DNA from 2 places in the Asticcacaulis sp. P2_C5 genome. Region 1 is predicted to be linked to the other one. Evidence: predicted binding sites of a transcription regulator. Region 1 holds the regulator's gene; the other holds the start of a gene.

Region 1 (9,958 bases):
AAGGCGTCTGTCTCGGCATATAGCTTGCGGATGTCGATGACGTCCGGGCCGAGCGTGCCCTTGGAAACGGGGAGGTTGACGACCTTATCGCCGAGCGTCAGCTGGGCTGGTGGAGTCTGGGACATGTTACGCTTACCCCTAGTTTGTGTTTGTGCGGCGCAACGAAAACTGCGCTGCGCCTGCTATATAAACAGTCTTCCTAAATGAAAAGAGCCTCATTCAGCCGTGACAGGCTCTCCTCGCGCCCAAGAGCAGCGAAAACCTTGGAAATGTCCGGAGCCGGATGGCCGCCGGACAGGATGCCGCGCAACACCGGACCTATCTTCCCAAAGCCAATGCCTTCATTTTCAACGAATTTCTTCAATGCGGCGTCCGTTGCGTCAGCCTCCCAGGCCGTCCACGTCAACACATTTTCGTGAAGACGCTTAAGGCGTGACACGGTTTCCTCAGTCAGCAAATTTTTTGTCTTGTCGTCGAGCGTAAACGGCCCCTTCGCCAGAGCGAAATGCGCCAGTTCTCCTAGCTGAACAAGGGTCTGGGCGCGTTCCTTGACCAGGGGCAGGGTGCGCGCCAGGATCGCCCGCGTCGGTGCATCGTCGACATGGCCATGACGGTGCAGGTCGGCGGCGATCAGGTCGATCAAACGCGCGTCGTCACATGCCCGGATCCAGTGGGCATTGACCGAGCCCAGCTTGGCGAAATCCAGCCGTGAGGGCGCGCGGTTGATATCGCCGATGTCAAACCAGGCGATCGCCTGGGCATCGTCGAAAATCTCGTCATCGCCATGCGACCAGCCCAGCCGCGCCAGGTAGTTGCGCATCGCCTCAGGCAAATAGCCAAGGTCCTGATAATCGCCGACGGCCTGGGCGCCGTGGCGCTTGCTCAACTTGGCGCCGTCAGGGCCGTGAATCAACGGGATATGCGCGAACACCGGCACATCCCAGCCCAGCGCCTGATAGATCAGACTCTGGCGGGCGGCGTTATTCAGATGGTCGTCACCACGGATAATATGCGTGATGCCCATATCATGGTCATCGACCACGACGGCCAGGTTATAGGTCGGCGTGCCGTCCGATCGCAGCAGGATCAGATCGTCCATGTCCTTGGTGTTAAAGCGCACATCGCCCTGGACGGCGTCGTGGATCACCAGCGGCTCGTCCAGCGGGCCCTTGAAGCGGACCACATGCGGCTGGGCCAGTTGCTCGGCCGTCGCCGTCCTGTCGCGCCAGCTTGAGCGCAAGGCGTGGCCGGCGGCGCGAGCTTCCTCACGCGCCGTTTCGGTTTCTTCGGTCGTCATGAAACAGGCATAGGCGCGGCCGCGCGCCAGCAGATCGGCCACGGCTTCCTTGTGGCGGCCCTCGCGGGTGTGCTGGAACAGGATTTCGCCGTCGGCCTGCAGGCCCAGCCAATTCAGGCCTTCGAAGATCGCGTCGACCGCCGCGGCCGTCGAGCGTTCACGATCGGTGTCCTCGATGCGGATCAGGAACTTGCCGCCGGTATGTTTGGCATAGAGCCAGTTGAACAGAGCCGTGCGCGCGCCGCCGATATGCAGGTAGCCGGTCGGCGAGGGGGCGAAGCGCGTAACAACGGCGGTTGAGCCTGAGTCTTGTGTAAGGTGCTGTGTCATGATCAAGTGCAGTCAACGGGTCTGAAAACGGTGCGCCCTTATAACCGGGTTTAACCTTCACCCAAGCGATTTTTAAACCACGGGGTAGGGGCTTCGTTTGCCAGCATGGTTCGGATCAGGCGCGACTGCGGCCGCAGCGTGGTTTCGTGCGGCTGTGGAGCATCAGCGCGGGCGGCTTTTCCTGTGGCTGCCGGTGGCTCTGGGCCTGGGCGCCGCAATTTATCTGTACTTGCCATCGGAGCCCTCGTGGGCATGGACGTTACTTCCATCAATATTGACGGCGGGGCTGCTGCTTCTGGCACGACGGATGAGGCTGGACGGCTACGGTACGAATATCCTTATGCTTATTCTGTTTATCAGCGTGGGATTTGCGGCGGCCAAACTGCGTACGGAGCAAGTCAGGGCGCCGGTTATCGACCCTGAGCACAGCGAATATGTCATTACAGCCTTCGTCATCGACGATATCTCGTCATCGCAGGATCAGCCGCGCCTGCTTCTGGCGCCGGTGACGATCAACGGATTGGCGGCAGACAAGACGCCGATTCGTTTGCGCGTCTCTTTGAAGTCCGGGGCCGTGGAAGCTGCCGGCATCGAACCCGGCGACGCCATAACCGCATTTGCCCTGCTGAATCCGCCGCCGGCGCCGTCCATGCCGGATGGCTACGACTTCGCCCGAAGCGCCTATTTTCAAAGCGTTGGCGGCGTCGGCTTTATCCCCGGACGGATTGAGAAGGTCGACGCGCCGCATGCCGACCTCGGTCTAAGGTGGGTCATGATGGTCAATCGCGCCCGCTGGCATCTCACCCAGGCGATATCGCACCAGATTGCGCCGGGTTTCGCTCATAATCCGGAACTCGGCGGCTTCGCGGCGGCCCTGGTCACCGGCCATCAGGCCCTGGTCCCAGCCGCCTTGATCGACACTATGCGCGATTCCGGCCTGGCCCATATCCTCTCCATATCTGGCGTGCACATGGCCGTTGTCGGTGGCTTTGTCTTCTTTGGCTTGCGCTGGCTTATGGCCTTGGTTCCCGCCTTTGCCCTGAGTTTTCCGATCAAGAAACTGGCAGCCGCCATAAGCCTCGTCTGTATTCTGCTGTACCTGTCCATCTCGGGCATGCCTGCGCCGGCTATCCGCGCTGCGATTGTTGCCTGCGTCGCCTTTGCCGCCATTCTGTTCGATCGTCAGGCCATCAGCCTGCGCGGCCTCGCCATGGCTGCCATGGCGATCCTGCTCACCACGCCCGAAGCGGTTATTCAACCAGGTTTCCAGATGTCGTTTGCCGCGACGGCGGCCTTGCTGGCGGTCTACGAAATCCACGAATCTGAGATAAGAGAGCTCAGCGTGCCGTGGTGGGTGAGGGCGATACAGACCTCTGTCCAGGGTGTGCGCTTGTCTGTGGTCATCTCGCTGGTCGCCACTTTTGCCACCTTGCCCCTGGCCATAGCCTATTTCAACCGTATCTCCGTCTACAGCCTGGTGTCCAACCTGTTCGAAGCCCCGATTACGGGCTTTATCGTCATGCCATGCCTGGCTGTCGGCACCGTCCTGGCCGGTACACCCGTCGGCTGGATATTTCTGCGCATATCGGCTGCCGGACTATGGCTGATCGAGCGCGTGGCCGCCCTGACCGCCGGCCTGCCGCACGCCGTGATCACCTGGCCATCCGCGCCGCCACTTGTCCTGCCGGCGGCCCTTCTGGGCGTCCTGTGGACATGTCTGGTGCGAGGGCGTTTGCGCTGGGCTGGTGTCGTCATCGCCAGTGCTATCCTGTGGTGGCCGCGCTTGCCGGCGCCTGACGTCTGGATCGATCCGCAGGGCGGCAATGCCGCAATCCGCACCGCCCATGGCGCCTATGTCCTGCGCCCTAAGGTGCGCCAGTATGGCTTTGAGCAATGGACGCGCCATTATGGCCTGGACGCGCTTGACGATACTGAACGTGCCAGAAACTACCTGTGCAAGGGCTATGGCTGTATCCCGACGTCAGAAAACCAGGTCAAGGTTGCCTTCTGGTTCAGCAACAAGCCGCCCAAACCCGACCGCCTGGCCGAAATGTGCAGGTCGAGTGGTCTGGTCGTGCTGCGCAATCCAGTCGGTGACTGGCCGCAGGCCTGTGCCGGCATCAATCACATCAGCGCCGGGGATTTCAGACGCCTGGGCGCGCTCGAACTGACGCGAACGCAAAACGGCTGGGCGATCAAGGCCGCCCAGCCGCTACGCGGTCATCGTTACTGGTCTTCAATCTCGGAAAGCGAGGACGGCGAAAATTGAAAAGCGCGGCTGGCCCGGCACGGTGAGCCGAAAATGTCTGGCTTTCGAGCACGTGAAGCGAAGTGTACTCAAGTACATGAGCAAGCGCGCGCAGGAAGACGGGCATTTGCAGGCCACCGGACCGGGTCAGAGGTTAGTGGTAGCGGCGCATGAGGCCAACAAGTCGCCCTTGCACCTTCACTTGCGCATCATTGTAGATCTGGGTTTTATAGGCCGGATTGGCCGCTTCCAGGGCGATCGACGCGCCCTTCTTGCGCAGGCGCTTGAGCGTCGCCGTATGATCATCGACCAGCGCGACCACGATCTCACCCGACTGGGCCGTCTCGGTCTTCTTGATGACGACGTAGTCGCCGTTCAGGATGCCGGCATTGATCATCGAATCGCCGTCGATTTCGAGGATATAGTGCTCCCCCGCGCCCAGCATGTTTTCCGGTACGCGAATGCGGTCGCGCTCTGTGCCGATGGCTTCGATCGGTCCGCCCGCCGCGATTTTGCCCAGCAAGGGTAGTTCGCGCGTGTCGTCATTGACCGCCTTGGGGGCTTCCGGTGTCGGTCGCGTCCCTTCAACCACCTGCGGCACAAAGGCCTGGCGGCCGCGCGGTGGGGCGGAGGTCGTCGCCTGATCGGGCAGCTTGATAACTTCCAGGGCCCGAGCCCGATGGGCGAGCCTGCGAATGAAACCGCGTTCCTCCAGCGCCGTTATCAGGCGATGGATGCCCGATTTCGATGCCAGATCCAGCGCTTCCTTCATCTCGTCGAACGAGGGCGAAACGCCGGCTTCCTTGATGCGCTCATGGATAAACATGAGCAGTTCGCGTTGTTTCGTCGTCAGCATGGCCGAACACCCTGTGGTTCACCTGCCCCGTTGGCCGGGACAAATCATGAACTTGATGAAGATGTTCTGTATGTGTTCCGGATTAAAGTCAAGTTAATCTCAGGCTGCGGCCAGGAGATTTTTCGTCGCCGCCGTCACATCACCTTGACGCATAAGGCTTTCTCCGACCAGCATCGCCGTTGCGCCGGTAGCAGCCAACCGCTGAACGTCTAACGGTGTAAAGATGCCGCTTTCCGCCACCAGTATGTGGTCAGCGGCAACCATGCCGGACAGGGCTTCGGTCACCGCCAGATCGACATTAAAATCCCTGAGATTACGGTTGTTTATACCGATAAGCTTGGAATTTAGCTTAAGTGCGCGCATCATCTCGTCGGCGTCGTGGACTTCAACCAATGCGTCCATGCCGTAGTGATGGGCGGCACTGATCAAATCCTCCGCCAGGGCGTCGTCGATCATCGCCATAATGACCAGAATCGCATCCGCGCCCAAGGCTCTTGATTCGGTCACCTGCCAGACATCGACCAGAAATTCCTTGCGGATACAGGGCAGGGAGACGGCCGAGCGTGCGGCCTGGAAGTGTGATTCGTGGCCCAGGAAGCTGGGGTGGTCGGTGAGAATCGACAGACAGGACGCGCCGCCGGCTTCATAACAATGCGCCAGGAATGCCGGATCGAAATCTTCGCGAATCAGGCCCTTCGATGGACTGGCCTTCTTGATCTCGGCGATCAGCGAGAGACTCTGAGGTTTCTGGTTGGTGACCAGGGCGCGGGCAAAACCACGCGGCGCGCCGATCGTCTCAATCTGTGATTCGAGCTCGTCCAGCGTCGTCGCACTACGGCGTTGGGCAACGTCCTCGCGCTTGTAGGTCGCGATGCGTTCCAGAATATCAACCATGCCCGTGTCTCCGGCGTCCCAAGAATGTTTTTACAGTGAAGGCGACCCAACAGCCGTGACTGCGACGAGCGTCTCCAGGGCGCGTTTGGCCTGGCCCTTGTCGATAACCTCCGCCGCCAGGGCGATGCCGTCGCGCAGGGTTTCGACCTTGTCGCCAACCAGGAAGGCCGCCGCCGCATTGAGCAGGACGATATCGCGATAGGCACCGGTCTCGCCGTCCAGCAAGGCGCGCAGGGCCGCGGCGTTGTAGTCCGGGGCGCCACCGACCAGATCGGCCAGGTCCGCGCGCGGCAAGCCAACCGCCTCCGGCGTGATACGGAACAGCCGCACCTGGCCGTCGCGCCATTCCGCGACCTCGGTTTCACCCGTCGTCGTCAGTTCATCCATGCCCGAGCCGTGCACCGACCAGGCGTGGGTCGCCCCAAGGGCGCCCAGGGCCTGGGCTATGGGTTCGACGAAACGCGATGAGGGGACGCCGACGACCTGGCGGCGGGCGCCGGCTGGATTGCTGAGCGGCCCCAGCAAATTGAAAATCGTCCGGAAGCCCAGTTGCTGGCGAATCGGTGACACGTGGCGCATGGCGCCGTGGTGCGCCTGGGCGAACAGGAAACAGATTCCGGCCTCATCCAGGGCGCGCTTTTGCTGCTCCAGGGTCGCTTCGATATTGACGCCCAGTGCTGCCAGGACATCAGCTGTGCCGGACTTCGAGGTGATGGCGCGATTGCCGTGCTTGGCGACCTTCAGCCCGCCGCCGGCCGCCACAAAGCCAACCGCTGTCGAAATGTTGAAGGTATGCAGGCCGTCGCCGCCGGTACCGCAGACATCGACCACATCATAGGGGTGATCCAGCTTGATCGCCGCCTGGCGCATGGCGCGGGCACAGGCGGCAATTTCACCGACCGTTTCGCCGCGCAGCCGGATGGCGGTCACCGCCGCGGCGACCTGCGCCGGCGTGGGTTCGCCGCGCAGGCAGGCGGAAAAGAAGGATTCGGCATCGTCGCCATCCAACGTAGCGCCGTCGGCCAGACGCGCCAGCAGCGGCTTGAAGGCGTCAGACATAGAGGTTCTGGCTTTCGATTCCGGCCAAGGCCAGGAAGTTGGCCAGCAACTGATGGCCGCCTTCGGTAGCGATCGATTCGGGATGGAATTGCACGCCGTGAATCGGCCGCGTCTTGTGCTGGACGCCCATGATCTCACCGTCCTCGGTCCAGGCGGTCACTTCCAGATCGGCCGGCAGGGTTTCTTTTTTGATGGCCAGAGAATGATAACGTGTCGCTGTAAATGGATTAGGCAAGTCTTTGAATATGCCGACATTGTTGTGGTGGATCAGAGACGTCTTGCCGTGCATCAAGGTCTTGGCGCGAATGACATCGCCGCCATAGGCCTGGCCGATCGCCTGATGGCCTAGACAAACGCCCAGGACCGGCATGTCTTCGGGGGCGGCGCGCAGCAGGGGCAGGCAGATGCCGGCCTGGTCCGGCGCGCAAGGCCCGGGCGACAACAGAATCGCCTTGGGCGCCAGGGCCAGGGCGTCCTGTACGCTGAGCGCGTCATTGCGATAGACCTTGGTTTCGGCCCCCAGCTCGGCCAGGTAATGGACGAGGTTGTAGGTAAAGCTGTCGTAATTATCGATAACCAGGATCATGGAGCGCCTCCGAAGCGCCTATTTAAGCAAAGGGTCAGCAGTTTCCAAGCCATAAGATTTCGCAGCATGGTTAAGATTGGTTAAGGCTTGCCGGGTTAAAGCCGTATCGGGCCAATTGCTGGCCGCGATTCTCAAAGCTTATATGGTCAGACCTGATGCCCAACGTAACCCGGACCCCGCTTTCAGACGATGAAGAGCGCGACGGCCGCCTGAGCCACGCCATGGACCTGTTGTCGATCGGAGCTAACCGCCGTCGAAACGGCGCCTTGCCCCTGGCGGCCATTGCGGGACTGGCTCTGTCGGGCGCCCTGTTGGCGACAATTGCCGGCGGCGAACCTCAGAAGGTCCCGGCCAGGCCAAGCACACCCGCTGCGGCAGCGGTCAGCGCGCCGACCGCCGATTTTGAATTGTCGGGCAGTTCCGTCGAAGCACCGGCAGCCACCGCTGTGATGGCCGGAACCGAAAAGGGTCGATGATCAGTTCTTGTGGTAGACGTAGCGCCAGGCGTCCTGGGCGGCCTTGATGAGGGCGCCAGCCTTGTGGCAGGTCTCCTCATACTCGGTCTTCGGCACGCTGTCGGCCACCACGCCGGCGCCCGCCTGAACGTAAATCATGCGATCCTTGAACAGGGCCGTGCGCAACACGATACAGACATCGACCGAACCGGCGCTGGAAATATAGCCCACACCGCCGGCATAGGCGACGCCACGCTTGACCGATTCCAGTTCGTCGATGATCTCCATGGCCCGAACCTTGGGCGCGCCGGACAGGGTGCCGGCGGGTAAGGCCGCCAGCAGGGCGTCGACCGGATCGAGATCGGCGGGCGCATCACCTTCGACATTCGACACGATGTGCATGACGTGGCTGTAGCGTTCGATGGTGAACTTCTCGGTCACCCGTACACTGGCCGGCTTGGCGACACGTCCGACATCATTGCGGCCCAGGTCGAGCAGCATCAGGTGCTCTGACAATTCCTTGGGGTCGGCCAGCAATTCGGCTTCGAGCGCCTTGTCTTCAGCAACCGTCTTGCCCCGCGGACGCGTGCCTGCGATCGGACGAATAGTCAGCTTGCCGTCGCGCACCCGTACCAGGATTTCCGGCGAAGACCCGGCCAACTGGAAATTGCCAAAATTGAGGTAAAACAGGTAGGGTGACGGGTTATGGCGGCGCAAAGAGCGATAGAAGGCAAACGGGTCGAGGTTATAGGGCGCTTCGAAACGATGACTGGGCACGACCTGGAAGATGTCGCCGGCAGCGATATATTCCTTCGACTTCTCGACCATCGCGCCATAATCGAACGGCGAGGTCGGCGACATCAACGGATCCTGGCTGTGGTCACGCGGTGTCGGCTGAGCCGACAGCGGAACACGCAGGTCGGCCTCGACGGCGTCCAGACGGTTGCAGGCCGTGCTATAGGCGTCCTGGGCGCGTTGACCGTCCGGCCAGACCGGGCTGGCCAGTAGAATCTCGTGCGCCACGTTGTCGAACACGCAAATCACACTGGGGCGGACCACAACGGCGTCGGGCAGGCTTAAAGGATCGGGATTGGCTTCGCCCAGTGGTTCGATCAATCGCACCATGTCGTAACCGAAGACGCCGAACAGGCCGGACACCATCGGCGGCAGCCCTTCAGGGATCGCCATGCGGTTGGCGGCGACGAGCGCCCGCAGGGAGGTGAGGGTCGGTTCGCTTTCGGCCGTATATAACGCGTTGGTTATGGCATCGCCGTACGAAATCTCGGCGCGATTGCCGAAACAGCGCCACACCAGATCCGGATTGAGTGTGAGTATGGAATAGCGTCCGGACAGTGCGCCGCCTTCGACCGACTCGAAGAGAAAGGCATAGGGCTTGTCGCGCGCCAGCTTCAGATAGGCCGACACCGGTGTTTCCAGGTCATCGATCAGCTTGCGCCAGACGATCTGCGGCTGTCCGGCGTCATAAGCCTTTTCGAAATTACTCTGCGCGACGGCTGTCATTCCCAGACTCTTAAGATCTTGGCCCAAACTCGTCACGACTTGGCTTTACCGGCCTTGCCGCTATCCTTCTTGCTGCCGTCTCCCTTGGCGTCGGCCGCGGGCGGGTCGACATTGAGGACTTCCAAAACGGCGTTGATATTGCTCTTCGGCTTGATGACCTTGGCCGCGCCGCGGTTGGACAGGTCCATGAGGTCCGAGGCGACCATGTCGCCCAACTGGCCCTGAATCATCGGACTGCGGTCATTGGCCTCAGCCGGCGTGCCCTGATGGATCGTGTCCAGTTTTCCGACCTGGAATTCCAGCTGACCCGTTTGGGCCACGAAAACGTCGCCCGCCTGAATGCCGAACAGACGTGCCGCGAGAGGGCGCGACAGTTTCTGTTGTTGGGCGGTTTCGGGAGTCAGGCCGTTATAGGTTTGAACCGTGGCCTTGTAGCTTGCCGCCACGGCCGCCACGGCTTCACCCTTGGCGAGGCGCGCACGGGCTTCGTCGGCCTTGGCGGTCAGCGCATCGAGGACTTGGTCGGCCTGCCAGTTGAAGACGAGTTGCGGGCGAATCTGCTCGATCGGCGGCGGGCCGGCGGGGGAGATGTTTACCAGCTTGACGGCAAAATAGACGCCCTGGCCCAGGGACTGGACCTCGGACGCGCTGCCGGCCTTTTGCAGATCGAAGACGGCCTTGAGCAAGGGCGCATAGGCGGAATAGTCGGCAG
Region 2 (9,958 bases), on a different contig from region 1:
CCTACACAGCCCGAGTCGCCGAAACGGGTAGCGGCCACGACAGCGAATCCCTCACCCTTGTCGAAGCCGAGGAAGAGGCCGTTATGCTGGGCCTGCGTATGGCCGAAGGGGTCGCGATTAAACGAATCACTCAGCTTGACCTGACCACAAAGGCCGCCCCGCTGATCGAAGACGGCTTCCTTGATCTGACCCCTACACACTTGCGCGCCACACCGAAAGGCCGAGTTGTGCTGGACCGGCTGTTGATGGAGCTACTGGCCTAGCCGTTCCCGCACCAGCGCTGTCCAATAGGCGACACCCAGCGGAATCACCTCATCGCGGAAATCATAGTTCGGACTGTGCAGCATGCAGGTGCCTTCGCCCTGCCCCTGGCCCAGCCAGATATAGCAACCGGGCCGGGCTTCCAGCATGAAGGCGAAGTCCTCGGCGGTCATCGATGGCGCCTCATGACGCAGCACCTTGTCCGCACCGACGACTTTCGCCGCCGCCGCCGCCGCGAAACCCGCCTCCTGGCGCGTATTGATGGTCGATGGAAAGGCGCGCCGGTAGCGGTATTCGATATCGACCCCCATGGCCGTACCGATCCCACGCGCAATCTCACCCATGCGCCGCTCGGCCATATCGCGCGTCTGCGGCGAAAAGGTCCGCACGGTGCCACGCAACTCGGCCGACTGTGGAATGACATTGTCGGCGCTGCCACCATGAATCTGGGTCACCGACACTACGACCGCCTCCTGGGCCGGTGCGTTGCGACTGACGATGGTCTGCAGGGCCACCACGATCTGGGCGGCTGCCACGACCGGATCGATAAACAGATGCGGCATGGCGGCATGACCGCCGTGGCCGGTAATCTCTATACGGAAGAAATCGCACGACGCCATGACCGGCCCGTCATGCACGCCGATCGTCCCGGCCGGCAACTGCGGCCAGTTGTGCAGGCCGTAGACCTCCTCGATGCCGAAGCGGTCAAACAGCCCCTCCGCGATCATCATATTGGCCCCGCCCAGCGCCTCTTCGGCCGGCTGGAAGATAAAGACCACCGTCCCGGCAAAATCCGCATCGGCCGCCAGGGCCCGCGCCGCCCCAAGCAGCATAGCCGTATGGCCGTCGTGCCCACAGGCGTGCATGCGACCCTTCACGGTCGAGGCGTGACCGAAGCGGTTCATCTCCTGCATCGGCAAAGCGTCCATGTCGGCGCGCAGCCCGATCACCCGTCCGGCGCCGCGTCGCCCGTGCAACACACCGACAACGCCGGTCTTGGCCCAGCCGGTATGGGTTTCAATTCCGAAGCCACGCAGTTTCTCTGCGACCAGGGCTGAGGTTGCGACCTCCTCGAAACCCAGTTCCGGCAACGCGTGAATCTGCCGTCGCCACTGGGCGACATCGTCCATATCGAAAGTATCGGCCATGGGTTATCCGTCGTTTCTGCGTCAAGTCTATCAGCCTTACCCTGTGGTTCAAGCACTTATGTCGATATCGCAACACTAGCTGGTCCAAATATGTCACACCCGAAATATACCACGGTTATCTTGTACCGCTTTGATTGACCTCAGCAAATGACTCTGGTTTACCCCGCCTTGCCTCAAATCGTGAGGTTATACTTTCGAGGGGAACGACTATGTTCAAGACCACGATCATCTCCGCTATCGCCGTGGCCGCTATGGCCTTCACCGCTTCAGCCCATGCCGAAGGCGGCAAGCCGTACGTCGGCGTCGGCGGCGCCTACGTCGATTTCGGCGACGACATGACCTTTTCGGCCATTAGCCTCAGCGGCGGCATTCAGATCAACAAGACCTTCGCTGTGGAAGCCGAAGGCGCCTTCGGCGCCACCAAGAAGACCATCTCCTACGGCGGCTACGACATCGACGTAAAGCTCGATCACAACGCCACGGCTTACCTGGTCGGCACCTGGCCGATTTCGGCCAACACCGATTTCACCGCGCGCCTGGGTTACACCCAGATGCAGGTTTCCGGCTCGACGGCTGGTCACTCGGTTTCGCTGGACTACTCGGGCGCTGCCTACGGCGTCGGCGTGCGCTACTTCCCGAAGGGTGGCAAGAACGGCGTCCGCGCCGATTTCACCCGCTACAACTTCGGTGATGACGGCAACGTAAACGCCTATCAAGTCGCCTACGTCCGCAAGTTCTAAACTGCGGCTGTAATTCGGACAATGACGCCGTCCTGGCAACAGGGCGGCGTTTTTGCTTCTCGGCACACACTACAGTGTGGAATCGCGTCTCCTCCGCCAACCGCCCCCCAGAATGCCTGCCCACTTAGTCGAGGGGGTAGCTGAGCTCGTGCACCATCTCCGCACCCGCCGTTGCAGGGCAAAGCAATCTGGCGTAGCGTCCCATGAACACAGGGGGATTTATCGATGCTGAAAGTGATTTTAGGCCTGGCCATGGCGGGCTTGTGTTTCCTGGCGGCCTGCGACACTCGTCCCAAGCAGCCTGCGGAGATCAAGGTGGAAAAGAGCGCCGTCGCATTTTATCCGAACGCCGCCTATATCGAAGTCTACACCGACCCGGAACCCACCCTCGATAAGAACTATAAATACAAGATCCCGGCCAATCCGCCTGTGCCACCAGTCCGCCTTACAGCCGAACAACGCGTGCAGTTCGAAGCGGCTTTTCAGAAGGTCACGGTCATACAGGGAGACCCGGTGCGGGAACTTGCCGAGTGCTACGAACCCCACCACTTTTTCGTCTATCGAGATGCCACCGGTAAAAAGATCGGGGAAATCAACATCTGCCTGTGCTGTCACAATGCGGGCGCCCTGCCGATCAAACAGTCAGAAAAGACATGGGTCGAGGAAGACTGGAATGCGCTCCGCGCTCTTGTCGAATCGCTGGGCCTGTCAACTCAAGACCTCTGCCACTAGGCTTGCATCCTTACCACAGGCGCACACGATCCTCAGGCTTCAGATAGAGCTTGTCACCCGGCTTGATGCCGAAAGCGTCGTACCAGGCATCGACATTGCGCACTGTATCGGCACGGTATTCGCCCGGGGCATGCGTGTCGGTGGCGATCTGCTGACGCAGCGCCGCTTCGCTCTGCACCTTGCGCCAACGCTGGGCAAAGGCCAGAAAGAAGCGCTGCTCGCCGGTCAGGCCGTTGATGACCACATCCGGCTTGCCGCCTAATGCCCGCAGATAGGCGTCATGTGCCACCTGTAGCCCGACAAGATCACCAACGCTTTCGCCCTCGACCTGCTTCCCGTTGAGGCACAGTCCGGATTGTGGACAATAGGCGTTGTATTGCGCCACCAGAGGCGCGGCCATGGCGTGGAATCGCACCTCGTCGTCCGCCGTCCACCAGTCCCCAAGCCTTCCCTGGGCGTCATAGAGCCTGCCCAGTTCGTCGAAGGTATGGCTGAGTTCATGCGCCATGCCGGCGCCGGCCGAGCCGTAATTGGACGCGAGATCACCCTCGGGATCGAAATAGGGCGGCTGCAGCACACCCGCCGAAAACTGCAACGAATTGGGGCTGAAATTGAGGATGGCGCCGACCGATTGCGGCAACAGCGCCCACTCGCCGATATCGACCGGCCGCCCGAGCTTGACCAGGCTTTGGTCGTAGGCGAAGGCTTCGGCGCGGCGCAGATTGCCATAGGCGTCACCGCGCACCACCTTGAACGCAGAATAGTCCGTCCACTGATCGGGATAGCCAACCCCGGTTGTAAGTGTCTCAAGCTTGGCCAGCGCCGCGACCCTGGCCTGTGGCGACATCCAGGCCGCATTATCGATATGGGCGCGGAAGCTCAGGCGCAGGTTTTCCGCCATGCTAGCTGCGGCCGCCTTGAACGCAGGCGGATAATAGCGCGCGACATAGAGCTGCCCCACCGCCTCGCCCAGGGCGCCGTTAGTGGCGGCGATGGCCTGGGCCTGGCGATCCGCCGATTGAGCACCAAAGGCTTTCGGCAGCACGGCGGCATAATGTTCGATCAGGTGAAAGGTGAGATAATCCTTCCACGTCGCCAGCGGCTGGCTGGCGACCAGGGCCGATGATCCGATAACGGCCGAGGGTTGCCAGACAACGAAATTGTCCCGCTGGTCGAGACCGGCACCCATAAGCCACGCGTCCCAGTCCATGCCGGGTGCCTTGACGGCTAAATCGCCGCGATGCCAGCTGTTGTCGGTCTTGACGACATCGGCGGCGTCTTCAGCCGAGGCATGCGCCTTGGCTATCTCGGCTTCCAAGGTGATGACGCTGGCGGCCCGCGCGTCCGAATCACTCAAGCCCGCCAGTTTCAGCACGGCGGCTATATGCGCGCGATAGGTCTCGCGCGCCGAAGCGTCGCCATAGGCGTCGCGGTCCAGCCCAAGTCCGCCCTGCACCAGATGCGCTGCATAATGGTCCGGATCGTGGAAATTTTGATGGACCCACAGGCCGAACAGACCATCGGTCTGGCTGTTGGTGCCGTCGTCCAGCCGCATGGCACGACCCAGCCATGCTGACAAGGCACGACGATCGCCGATGGCATCGATTGAGGCGAGGTCCGAGGCCAGGGGCGTCAAGCCCTTGGCCTCGATGCCCTCGACGTCCATCTGGCTGGCATAGTAGTCGCTGATCCTGGAATCTTGGCTGCCCACGATGAGGTCGCGAACGCGCAGCTTGTTCTGGGCGATCAGCATGGCGGTCGTACCGTAGCTCGACGCACCTTCGGGCAGGGACGTAGCGTTCAGCCAGTCACCATTGGCATAACGATAGAAGTCGTCGCCGGGCCTGACCTTGTCCTGCGCGAACGCCGGCGTACACAGGACAACAGCAATGGCGGTCGCGGCAAAAATTCGACGCATGATAGCCTCCTAGGCGGTCACCAGGTCGCAAGCCTTCACGACCTGGGCAAATTCGGTATGTAAGGTGGTGACGTGGGCCAGATGGATGATCTCGGCGCTCACCGGATGAACTTCGGGTGATATCTGTCCGAAACAGGCGCAGGCATCTTCGATCAGCGTCGTCTCAAAGCCGAGATTGCTGGCCATGCGAACCGTGGTCGATACGCACTGGTCAGTGGTGATTCCGAAAATGGTCACGGCCGTGATGCCGGCGGCGTGCAATCGCGCCTCCAGATCCGTGCCGATAAAGGCGCTGTTGACCGACTTGGCGATCAACCAGTCTCCGTCACGCGGCGCGAAACCGGGTTTCAGGGCGTTGCCCGCCGCGCCCGGAAACAGGGGCGACGCCGGAGTCAGCGAATCGTGGCGTACAATGATTACCTGGCGCCCGCTTGACCGCCACAGGTCCAGCACATGCCGTCCATGGGTTTCCGCATCGGGATTGTTGCGTCGTCCCCAGCGCGGATCGTCGAACCCGGCCTGCATATCGATAACGATCAGGGCTTCTCGTCTATCCTGCATTTTTCACCCGCCTTGACAGCCTGTCCGTGACCGCAGATCATAGGTTTTGAAAGGGTCGGCTTCCATGAACAAGACGCCGGTCCGCCTTGCGAAACGACTGAATATCCCATGAATGACCGGCAAATCGGCGGTGGCCGCGACGCAATCGACGAGAAGCTGATCGCGCTTCTGCTGGGCAATGCGCGCCTGACCCTGACGGCGCTATCCCAGGCGGTCAATCTATCGCGGACGGCGGTGCAGGCGCGTATAGCCCGGCTGGAGCGCGAAAGGATCATCATTGGTTATCGTGCCGTCCTTGCCGAGCCGATCAACGAAGACGGCTTGGGGGCGGTGCTGTCGATCACCTTCAGCCAGCGTCCGTGTTTTCCGGTCGTCGCCAAGTTCCGCCACTGGCCGGAAATCACGCAATACTATTCGGTAACCGGCCCGATCGACGCCTATGTGGTCGTCCAGGTGAAGAACGCCCATGCCCTGTCAGACCTGATCAACCGCCTGTCGGCCCTGCCCGGCATCGCCACGGTCCAATCGGCCGTCCGTCTTTAGAGGATCAGCTTCCCTTTTTGGTAGTCCTCCCCTGTAGCCCGCAGGGCGTTCGGGGGAGGTGGCGCCGCTTGTCGGCGACGGAGGGGGCAATTCCACCTTAATCACCAAGTCTTTTTAACATTCGTCAAGCGGCGCAAATCTGCTACTCAGCCGTGATGGAAAGCCTTTTCGCCCCGCCACCCCGTCCCGTCAGCCCCGGCCTCTATATCGTGGCGACGCCGATCGGCAATCTGCGCGACATCACCCTGCGCGCGCTCGACGTACTGCGCGCCGCCGATGTCATCCTCGCCGAAGACACCCGCGTCGCCGGCAAGCTGCTTTCCGCCTATGACATCAAGAAAAAGCTGATTCGTTACGACGACCATGCCGGCCCTCAGGTCATGCCAGAGATTCTGCAACGCCTGTCTGAAGGCCAGATCATCGCCCAGATCTCGGACGCTGGCACACCGCTGATTTCCGATCCGGGCTTCCGTCTCGTCGGCGCGGCCGTCGAGGCAGGCGCCAAGGTCCACCCCCTGCCCGGCGCCTCCAGCGTGCTGGCCGCCTTGTGCCTGTCAGGCCTGCCGACCGACCGCTTCCTGTTTGCCGGCTTCATGCCCAACAAATCGGCAGCGCGCCACACCTTCCTTGCCGAATTCGTCAGTACACGGACGACATTGATTTTCTTCGAAACCGGACCGCGCCTGCACGACGCCCTGGGCGACATGCTGGCCGTCCTGGGCAACCGCGAAGCCTGTGTCTGCCGTGAACTGACCAAGCTGTATGAAACCGGCCATCGTGGCACCTTGAGTACGCTCACCAGCGATCCAGCCCTCGCCGAACCTAAGGGTGAGATCGTCATCGTCGTCGCGCCACCAACCGAGGCCGCACCGTCCGCCGACAATCTCGAGGACGCCCTGCGCCTGGCCCTGGAACACTATTCGCCGTCCGATGCCGCCCAGCAACTGGCCGGCGTCTTCGGCCTGCCGCGTAAGCTGATCTATCAGAAGGCGCTGGAGCTCAAAGGTAAAGACAGGTGAAGCGATCGACGAACCGCCAGGATCGCGGACGAAAAGCGCGCAACCGCGGCCGGTTCGCCGAATATATCGCCCTGATCCACCTGATGCTGAAAGGCTATCGCATCCTGGGGTTTCGCCTGAAAACGCCGCAGGGCGAGATCGATATCCTGGCCCGCAAAGGCACCCGCCTCGTCGTGGTCGAGGTCAAGCAGCGCCAGCTGCACGAAAATGCCGTCGAATCGGTCTCGACCGTCCAGCAGGACCGCCTGTGGCAGGCCGGCCTGGCCCTGCAACAGAGCCGCCCGGCCTTGCGCAAGCTCGATCTGTCGATCGATCTCTATACTCTGGCGCCCGGTCGCTGGCCCCGCCACAGCCTCAACGCGTTTGAGAAAATCGAACGTTTTTGACGGCAAAGCTTGCCAGCCCCGTCCTATCGCCCATATGAAGCGCAACACCGAAGGAACGCACCATGGCCCTGCGCGTCGCCGTCCAGATGGACCCGATCGAAAAGATCAACATCGCCTCCGACACCACCTTCCTGCTGATGATGGCGGCGCAGGCACGCGGCCATGAACTGTGGGTTTATGAAGCACGCCACCTCAGCATGGAGGACGGGCGCGTCTTTGCCCGCGGGCGCAAGGTGACGATCCGGCCCGTCAAGGGTGACCACGTCACGGCCGGCGACTACCAAAGGATCGACCTGGCCGACGATATCGACGTCATCCTGATGCGTCAGGACCCGCCCTTCGATATTGCCTATATTACCGCGACCTATTTCCTCGAAACCCTGCATCCGAAGACCTATGTCGTCAACAACCCGACAAGCGTCCGCGACGCGCCGGAAAAGCTGCTGGCTACCCGTTTCGAAGGTCTGCAACCACCGACCCTGATCAGCTCCGACTACGAGGCGCTCGACGACTTCTTCCGCCGCCATGGCGACTGTATCCTGAAGCCCCTGCACGGCGCCGCCGGCAATGGTATCATCAAGCTGAAGGCCGGCGACCGCAATCTCGATTCCCTGGTCGAGCTGTTCGGCAATATCAGCCGCGAACCCGTCATCCTGCAGAAATTTATCCCGGCGGTCAGCGCCGGCGACAAGCGCATTATCCTGATCGACGGCGAGATCGTCGGCGGCCTCAACCGTGTGCCGGAAGAGGGCGCCGTGCGTTCCAACCTGCGCGTTGGCGGCCGCGCCGAACCTCTGGTCCTGACCGAGCGCGACCGCGAGATCTGCGAACGGCTCAAGCCGGTGCTCAAGGAAAAAGAGCTTATGTTTGTGGGCATTGACGTCATCGGTGACTACCTGACCGAGATCAATGTCACCTCGCCGACCGGGGCGGTCCAGCTCAAGGCCTTCGACGGCATCGACGCCGGGGTCATTCTGTGGGATCGAATCGATGAGAAACTGGCGTCCCGCGCCTGACCCTGGCCGGCGGTAAAGTCATAAATCTGTTAAATTATCGGGCGTTATGGAAATTTACCTAGGTTAACTTAACACAATGCGTCTTTGTTCCACATTTGTTCTTGATTTGTCTAAATCTCTGCTATAGCTTGTGGATAATTCCACATACTACCCCAGACCTAGATATTCCAAACCTCGATCTTACGGAACAGATATGCCCGCCCACGTCACCACCGTCGCTTTCGAAGGGGCTGAGGCCCGGCGTGTCGAGGCCGAGGTTGTAACAACATCCGGACAGATGGCCTTTTCGGTCGTCGGCCTGGGTGACAAGGCCGTCGCCGAAAGCCGCGAACGGGTGCGCGGCTGTTTCGCCGGCCTGGGCCTGTCCCTGCCGGGCAAGCGCATCGTGGTCAACCTGTCGCCGGCCGACCTGCCCAAGGAAGGCACACATTTCGACCTGCCCATTGCCCTGGCCTTGATGGTGCTGATGGGCATCATCCCCGAAGACGCCCTGGCGAAATATGTCTGTATCGGCGAACTGAGGCTGGACGGAAGCATCGGCCCGGTTGCCGGCTCCCTGCCCGCGGCCATTGCGGCGTCCAGCTACGGCATGGGCCTGATTTGCCCGTACGACAACGGGCCCGAAGCCGCCTGGGCGGGTGACGTCCCCATCCTGGCGCCCAAGTCGATGGTCGCCCTGATCAACCACTTCAAGGGCCATTTCGTTCTCGATGCGCCCAAACGCGGCGACCGGGCAGTGCCTGCCAAGATCATGGATCTCAATGAGGTCAAGGGCCAGGAGGTCGCCAAACGCGCGCTGGAAATCGCCGCCGCCGGTGGCCATAACCTGCTGTTTGTCGGCCCGCCGGGTTCGGGCAAGTCGATGCTGGCCCAGCGCCTGCCGGGCATCCTGCCGCCGCTCAACAACCGCGAACTGTTGGAGACCTCGCAGATTTGGTCGATGGCCGGCCTGATCGCCAAGGGCGAACTGACCAATGAACGGCCGTTTCGTGCGCCGCATCATTCTGCCTCCATGGCCGCCCTAACCGGCGGCGGCACGCGCGCCAAGCCAGGCGAGATGTCGCTGGCCCACAACGGCGTGCTTTTTTTGGACGAACTGCCGGAATTCTCGCCCCAGGCCTTGGATTCGCTGCGCCAGCCGCTCGAAACCAACGAGATCGTCGTCGCCCGCGCCAACCACCACATAAAATACCCGTCCCGCGTGCAATTGGTAACGGCTATGAATCCTTGCAAGTGCGGGTATGGCGGCGTCGGAAAAGGCGCATGCGGCAAGGCGCCGCGCTGTATGAAGGACTACCAGGGCCGCGTCTCCGGCCCGCTTATCGACCGTATCGACCTGCAGATCGACGTCCCGCCGGTCACCGCCATGGATATGGCCCTGCCGCCGCCGGCCGAGGGCTCCAGGGAGGTCCGCGCCCGCGTCGAAGCTGCCCGTAAACTCCAAACTGAGCGCGCCGAGCGCCTCGACCTGTCGCCGGGCAATGCGCTTAATGCCACGGCCCATGGTGCCGGCCTGGAAGAGATCTGTGCCCTTGACCCATCGGCTAAGGCCCTGTTGACCCAGGCGGCGCAGCAATCCAACTTGTCGGCCCGCGGCTGGACGCGCACCTTGCGCCTCGCCCGCACTATTGCCG

Evidence for each region. Region 1 encodes LexA, which represses DNA repair genes until DNA is damaged. Its sites were predicted from a motif close to ATGTTCNCNANNTGTTCT; they were not measured.
Region 2: the regulator LexA is predicted to act here: its motif matches at 8,409-8,426, upstream of AC1DXO_RS05210 (YifB family Mg chelatase-like AAA ATPase).

What each region holds. Positions count from the first base shown of each region.
Region 1 is NZ_JBFUDU010000014.1:71,377-81,334, forward strand. It holds gene gltA (citrate synthase) at 1-125, opposite strand, end outside; gene gltX (glutamate--tRNA ligase) at 200-1,627, opposite strand; gene AC1DXO_RS21750 (ComEC/Rec2 family competence protein) at 1,821-3,896, shown strand; gene lexA (transcriptional repressor LexA) at 4,030-4,731, opposite strand; gene trpC (indole-3-glycerol phosphate synthase TrpC) at 4,831-5,625, opposite strand; gene trpD (anthranilate phosphoribosyltransferase) at 5,656-6,684, opposite strand; gene AC1DXO_RS21770 (anthranilate synthase component II) at 6,677-7,270, opposite strand; gene AC1DXO_RS21775 (hypothetical protein) at 7,426-7,746, shown strand; gene trpE (anthranilate synthase component I) at 7,747-9,246, opposite strand; gene AC1DXO_RS21785 (peptidylprolyl isomerase) at 9,279-9,958, opposite strand, start outside.
Region 2 is NZ_JBFUDU010000002.1:360,928-370,885, reverse strand. It holds gene hemW (radical SAM family heme chaperone HemW) at 1-263, shown strand, start outside; gene AC1DXO_RS05255 (M20 aminoacylase family protein) at 252-1,409, opposite strand; gene AC1DXO_RS05250 (porin family protein) at 1,619-2,149, shown strand; gene AC1DXO_RS05245 (hypothetical protein) at 2,375-2,881, shown strand; gene AC1DXO_RS05240 (M13 family metallopeptidase) at 2,892-4,799, opposite strand; gene AC1DXO_RS05235 (cysteine hydrolase family protein) at 4,809-5,360, opposite strand; gene AC1DXO_RS05230 (Lrp/AsnC family transcriptional regulator) at 5,469-5,903, shown strand; gene rsmI (16S rRNA (cytidine(1402)-2'-O)-methyltransferase) at 6,059-6,922, shown strand; gene AC1DXO_RS05220 (YraN family protein) at 6,919-7,308, shown strand; gene gshB (glutathione synthase) at 7,371-8,324, shown strand; gene AC1DXO_RS05210 (YifB family Mg chelatase-like AAA ATPase) at 8,518-9,958, shown strand, end outside.